Enhydrobacter sp.: one gene and its partner. The protein of the gene in region 2 interacts with the protein of the main gene of each other region in a pairwise test. Links are inferred from orthologs where the notes say so. Each region holds a gene or a part of one and is shown on either strand. Other genes may lie near its edges.

Evidence for each region.
Region 1: the proteins of OJF58_RS25530 (region 2) and OJF58_RS14625 interact in binary tests that used the Escherichia coli proteins (3 or more experiments, as listed by UniProt). The link is inferred for Enhydrobacter sp. from one-to-one orthologs.

The regions. Positions count from the first base shown.
Region 1 is NZ_CP126889.1:2,915,110-2,918,594, forward strand. What follows is about bases 3-3,418. They hold OJF58_RS14625 (2-oxoglutarate dehydrogenase E1 component), read left to right. Parts: upstream 3-320; coding sequence 321-3,218; downstream 3,219-3,418. Other genes in these bases: sucD (succinate--CoA ligase subunit alpha), read left to right, coding at 3-204; odhB (2-oxoglutarate dehydrogenase complex dihydrolipoyllysine-residue succinyltransferase), read left to right, coding at 3,253-3,418. In the rest of the region: more of sucD, read left to right, coding at 1-2; more of odhB, read left to right, coding at 3,419-3,485. UniProt on the Escherichia coli protein: E1 component of the 2-oxoglutarate dehydrogenase (OGDH) complex which catalyzes the decarboxylation of 2-oxoglutarate, the first step in the conversion of 2-oxoglutarate to succinyl-CoA and CO(2).
Region 2 is NZ_CP126889.1:5,135,246-5,138,286, forward strand. What follows is about bases 1-2,972. They hold OJF58_RS25530 (ABC-F family ATP-binding cassette domain-containing protein), read left to right. Parts: upstream 1-539; coding sequence 540-2,405; downstream 2,406-2,972. Other genes in these bases: ndk (nucleoside-diphosphate kinase), read right to left, coding at 1-416; OJF58_RS25535 (MFS transporter), read right to left, coding at 2,408-2,972. Outside these bases: more of OJF58_RS25535, read right to left, coding at 2,973-3,041. UniProt on the Escherichia coli protein: Genetic data indicate it may be involved in ribosome assembly or function.

The DNA of each region.
Region 1 (3,485 bases), 2.2 Mb from region 2 along the record:
TCCAGGACCAAAAAGCCGGTCGTGGGCTTCATCGCCGGGCGCACCGCGCCGCCGGGCCGCCGCATGGGCCATGCCGGCGCGGTGATTTCGGGCGGCCACGACACGGCGGAATTCAAGGTCGCGGCCATGCGTTCCGCGGGCATCAGGGTCGCCGATTCGCCGGCCGCGCTGGGCGAGGAAATGCTCAAGGCCATGAAGGGCTGATTATCTTCGTCAGCCTGAGCGAAGCGAAGGATCCTGGACATGGTGGGCTGCAGGACCGGCGTGAGGTCCTCCGCTGCGCTCAGGACGAGGATGAGGCGCTGAAGGAGCAAAGAGCCATGCAGGCAGAGCAGACATCGTTCCTGTTCGGTGCGAACGCGCCCTTCATCGAGGAGCTCTACGCGCGCTTCCTCGAGGATCCGGCCCGAGTCGATGCCGACTGGCGCACCTTCTTCGAGGCGCTGGCCGAGGAGCGGGGCGATGTGCTGGCCGAAGTGCGCGGCGCTTCCTGGGCGCCCAACGGGGCCCGCGTGATCGATGTTCCCGACTCCGAGATGCCGCGCGCGGCCGCCAACCTCAACATCAAGGGCGGCGACGGCGCGGCGGCGATGCCGTTCGCGGGCCAGGGCGAAGAGGCGATCCGCGCCGCCGCCTACGATACCTCGCGCGCGTTCCTGCTGATCCGCGCCTATCGCATCCGCGGCCATCTCGAGGCGGACCTCGATCCACTCGGCCTGGTGAAGCAGGCGCCTCATCGCGAGCTCGATCCGGCGACCTACGGCTTCGGCGACGGCGACTGGGATCGCCCGATCCTGATCTTCGGCGTGCTGGGCCTGGGCGACGCCGCAACGCTGCGCCAGATCATGGACCGGCTGCGCAAGACCTATTGCGGCAAGATCGGCGTCGAATACATGCACATCTCCGACCCCGACCAGAAGGCCTGGATCCAGGAACGCATCGAGCATGTCGAGAACCGCACCGACTTCACGCTCGAAGGCCGGCGCGCGATCCTGCAGCGGGTCGTCGACGCGGAAGGGCTCGAGAAGTATCTCGGCCTGAAGTTCGTCGGCACCAAGCGCTTCGGCCTCGATGGCGGCGAATCGCTCATTCCCGGCGTCGAGCAGATCCTGAAGCGCGGCGGCCAGCTCGGCGTGCGCGAGGTGGTGATCGGCATGCCCCATCGCGGCCGCCTCAACACGCTCGTGCACGTGATGCACAAGAGCTACACCGCGCTCTTCTCCGAATTCCAGGGGCGCCCCTCGTTGCCCGAGGAGATGCGCGGCTCGGGCGACGTCAAGTACCACCTCGGCGCCTCGGCCGACCGCGAGTTCGACGGCAACGTGATCCATCTGTCGCTGGCGCCCAACCCTTCGCACCTCGAGGCGGTCGACCCGGTGGTGCTGGGCAAGGCACGGGCCAAGCAGGACCAGCGCGGCGACGAGGAACGCAGCCAGGTGATGGCGATCCTGATGCATGGCGATGCAGCCTTCGCCGGCCAGGGACTGGTGGCGGAGAGCCTCGACCTCAGCGACCTCGCCGGCTACCGCATCGGCGGCGCCATTCATCTGGTGGTCAACAACCAGATCGGCTTCACCACGCTGCCGACCTCCTCGCGTTCGGGCCCCTATTGCACCGAGGTGGCCAAGATCGTGCAGGCGCCGATTCTGCACGTGAACGGCGACCATCCGGAAGCGGTGGTCCATGCCTGCCGCATCGCCACCGAGTTCCGCCAGCGCTTCAAGCGCGACATCGTGATCGACATGTTCTGCTATCGCCGCTACGGGCACAACGAGTCGGACGAGCCGATGTTCACCCAGCCGCTGATGTACAAGAAGATCGGCGGCCACAAGACGGTGAAGCAGGTCTACGCCGCGCAGCTCGAGGCCGAAGGGGTCGTGAGTGCGGCCGATGTCGCGGCGATGGACGCGGAGCTCAGGCAGAAGCTCGACAAGGCGCTGGAAGCGGCCGCCAACTACAAGCCCAACAAGGTCGACTGGCTGGAAGGCAAGTGGACCGGCTTCACCGTCGCGCCGGGCGAAGAGGACCGCAAGGGCATGACGGCGGTCGAGCTCGACCGGCTCGTCGCCGTCGGCAAGGCGATCTCCGAGCCGCCCCCGAACTTCGACCTCAACCGCAAGATCGTTCGTCTCCTGCACGAGAAGCGCAAGGCGATCGAGACCGGCAAGGACATCGACTGGGCGACCGGCGAGGCGCTGGCCTTCGGGACGCTGCTCGCCGAGGGCACGCCGGTGCGCCTCAGCGGCCAGGACTCGGCGCGCGGCACCTTCTCGCAGCGCCATTCGGAGCTGATCGATCAGACCACCGAGCGCAAGTACGTGCCGCTCAACAATCTCGGCGGCGAGCAGGCGCATTTCGAGGTCGTCGACAGCCCCTTGAGCGAGGCGGGTGTGCTGGGCTTCGAGTACGGCTATTCATCGGCCGAGCCCAACGCCCTGGTGCTGTGGGAGGCGCAGTTCGGCGACTTCGCCAACGGCGCGCAGGTCATCATCGACCAGTTCCTGTGCTCGGGCGAGAGCAAGTGGCTGCGCATGAACGGCCTCGTGATGCTGCTGCCGCACGGCTACGAAGGGCAGGGGCCCGAGCACAGCTCGGCGCGGCTGGAGCGCTATCTGCAGCTCTCGGCCGAGGACAACTGGCAGGTCGTCGTGCCGACCACGCCCGCCAACTATTTCCATGCGCTGAGGCGTCAGGTCCGGCGCCCTTTCCGCAAGCCGCTGATCGTCATGACGCCGAAGTCGCTGCTGCGCCATAAGGAGTGCGTCTCGACGCTGGCGGATTTCGGCCCCGGCTCGTCGTTCCGGCGCATCCTGATCGAGACCGAGACGCTGGCCGATCGCGAGAAGGTACGTCGCGTCATCCTGTGCAGCGGCAAGGTCTACTTCGACCTCTTGGCCGAGCGGCGCAAACGCAAGATCGACGACATCGCCATCCTGCGCGTCGAGCAGCTCTATCCGTTCCCGATCACGCGGCTGGGCGTGCGGCTCGCGCACTACCCCAACGCCGAGGTCGTGTGGTGCCAGGAGGAGCCCGAGAACATGGGCGCCTGGCACTTCGTCGACCGCCGCATCGAGCGCTCGCTCTCGGGTATCGATGTCAGAAGCAAGCGGCCGGTCTATATCGGCCGCCCCGAAGCGGCGTCGCCGGCGACCGGCGCGCTGCGCACGCATCTCAAGGAACAGGCCGATCTGGTCGATCGCGCGCTCACGGTCGGCTGACGCGCACGGTCGGCGACGAAGGAGGTTTTGAGTCATGGCCGTCGAGATCAAGGTCCCGGCGTTGGGTGAATCGGTCACCGAGGCGACCGTCGCCAAGTGGCTGGTCAAGGCGGGCGACGTGGTGGCGATCGATCAGCCGTTGTGCGAGCTCGAGACCGACAAGGTGACGGTCGAGGTCAATGCCACGGTGGCGGGCACCATGGCCGATCTCGCCGTGGCCGAGGGCGCCACGGTGCAGGTGGGCGGCGTGCTGTGCCATATCGAGGC
Region 2 (3,041 bases):
ACGATCTCGGTGCCCGAGAAGAAATAGGCGATCTCGGTCGCCGCCGTCTCCGGCGAATCCGACCCGTGCACCGAGTTGGCCTCGATCGACTCGGCGAAGTCCTTGCGGATCGTCCCCGGCGCCGCGTTGGCGGGATTGGTGGCGCCCATGATATCGCGGTTCTTCGCGATCGCGCCGTCGCCCTCCAGAACCTGCACCACGACGGGCCCCGAGGTCATGAAGGTGCAGAGGTCGTTGAAGAACGGCCGCTCCCTGTGCACGCCGTAGAACTCTTCCGCCTGCTTGCGGCTCATCCAGATGCGCTTTTGCGCCACGATGCGCAGGCCCTTCTCCTCGAAGCGGGCGTTGATCTTGCCGGTCAGGTTCCGGCGCGTCGCGTCCGGCTTGATGATCGAGAAAGTGCGTTCGACGGCCATGAATCCCTCTTGCCAGTCTCAGGTGAGCGGGTGGGCGCGCCTTATAAAGGCGGGGTTTGAGACCGGCAAGGCGGTCAATCGTCTTGGTTCGGCCCCGCTGCGCGTGGTAAAGGCCGCCGCTCCATGCTGCACGTCACCGACCTTTCCTTTCGCCACGGCGAGCGGGTGCTGTTCGATCGCGCCTCGGCGGCCATTTCCGACGGCTGGAAGGTCGGTCTCGTCGGCCGCAACGGCGCCGGCAAATCGACGCTGCTGAAGCTGATCCAGGGTGAGCTCGAGGCCGACGGCGGCAACATCAACCTGATGGGCCGCACGCGGATCGGCTCGGTGCCGCAGGATCCGCCGGGCGGCGATATCAGCGTCCTCGACGCCGTGCTTGCCGCCGATGTCGAGCGCACGCAGCTCCTGGCCGAGGCCGACGCATGCCACGACGGCCTGCGGCTCGCCGAGATCCATATGCGGCTGGACGAGATCGGCGCGGCGTCGGCGCCGGCGCGCGCAGCCTCGATCCTGAACGGCCTCGGCTTCGACAACGCCGCGCAAGGCCGGCCATGCGGCGAGTTCTCGGGTGGCTGGCGCATGCGCGTGGCGCTCGCCGGCACGCTGTTCAGCGACCCCGATCTCCTGATCCTCGACGAGCCTTCGAACCATCTCGATCTCGAGGCGCAGCTCTGGCTCACCGAGCATCTCAAACGGTTCGGCAACACGCTCCTGATGGTGAGCCACGACCGCGATCTGCTGAACGACGTGTGCGATCACATTGTCCACATCGAGCAGCAGAAGCTCGTCACCTACAGCGGCAACTACGACACGTTCGAGCGCACGCGCGCGGAGCGGCTGGAGAACGATGCGGCGCAGCAGGCCAAGCTGGCCGCCCAGCGCAAGCACATGCAGGCTTTCGTCGACCGCTTCCGCTACAAGGCGAGCAAGGCGCGCCAGGCGCAGTCCCGCCTCAAGATGATCGAGAAGCTGGGACCGATCGCCAGCGTGCCTGTCGAGGAGCGCATCGCCTTCAGCTTCCCGCCACCCGACCGGCTCGCCTCGCCGATCGAGACGCTGGACGAGGTGACGGTGGGCTACGGCGACGGCCCTCCCGTGCTGCGCAAGCTCGACCTTCGGCTCGACATGGACGACCGCATCGCGCTCCTGGGCCAGAACGGCAACGGCAAGTCGACCTTCATCCGCCTCCTCTGCGACCGGCTGGCGCCGCGCGAGGGCACGATCAAGCGCACTCCCAGGCTGCGCATCGGCTACTTCTCGCAGGACCAGGAGGAGGCGCTCGACTACGACGAGACGCCGTTCGATCACATGAACCGTGCGCTCGGGCCCGGCGCCGGCGAGGCAAAGGTGCGGGCCCAGCTCGGCCGCTTCGGCTTCTCGCGCGATCGGGCCGACCTCAAGGTCGGCGTGCTGTCGGGCGGCGAGAAGACGCGGCTCCTGCTGGCGCTCGCCACCCGCAACGCGCCGCATCTGCTCCTGCTCGACGAGCCGACCAACCATCTCGACATGGACGCCCGCGCCTCCCTGATCGACGCCATCAACGATTTCGAGGGCGCGGTCGTGCTGGTGAGCCACGACACGCATCTGGTGAAGATGGTGGCGGACCAGCTCTGGCTGGTCGCCGGCGGCGCCGTGCGGGCCTTCGACGGCGATATCGACGATTACCAGGCCAGGCTGCTGCGCGAGCGCGGCACCAGGCCGGTCAAGGAAGCCAAGCCCAAGAAGGAGAAGCGAGCGCCCGCTCCCGCGCCCGCCGAAAAGCCCAGGCGTGGCCACCTCAAGCGCACATTGGAGAAGACCGAGAAGCTGATTGCCGAGCTGAGCAAGCAGCGCGGCGAGATCGAGACCCGGCTCGCCGATCCCGCGACCTATTCGGGACCGCCGACGCTCGCTGCCGAGCTGCAGAAGGAAAAGGTGCGGCTGGAGCGCGAGCTCGCGCACGCCGAGCACGAGTGGCTGGTGGCGCAGGAGGCGTACGAGGCTGCGTGAGCCTATTCCGCGGCCGCCGCCACCGGCGGCGCTGCAGCCTGCCGGATCACCATCACGATTCCGGCGTTCACCACGTAAAGGGCGGTTGCGATCCAGAACATCATCGCCGGCTCGCCGAGACTCATGAGCTGGCTGAAGACCAGCGGCGCCAGGAACGAGCCGAGATCGAGGCCCGAGTAGACGAAACCGAACACCTTGCCCGATGCGCCGGGCGGCGTCGCGTGCCGCACGATCATGTCGCGCGACGGTCCGGTCGTGCCGCCGGCGAAGCCGGCCAGTGCAAGCACCAGGGGCAGCAGCCCCGCCGACACGCTCTCCGTCGCGACCGGCAAGGTGAACGCGGCGGCCACCAGGAGACCGATGGCGGCGACGCGCTCGTGCTGATGGACGCGATCGGCGAAATAGCCGCCGACCAAAGTTCCCGCTGCCGAGCCGATGACGAACACCATCAGGCAGAGGGCGGCGTAGTTTTCCGAGACGTCGAACATGCTCTTCCATGCCGGCACCGCGAACTGCTGGATGCCCACTGTGTTGGTCGACAGCAGCGCGAAATAGACCAGACAGAGCAGGATCGGCGCCTGCAGGAACAGCGTCTTCGCGGCAATCGCGCCGTCCCTCGCCGCCACCGCGCGCGCC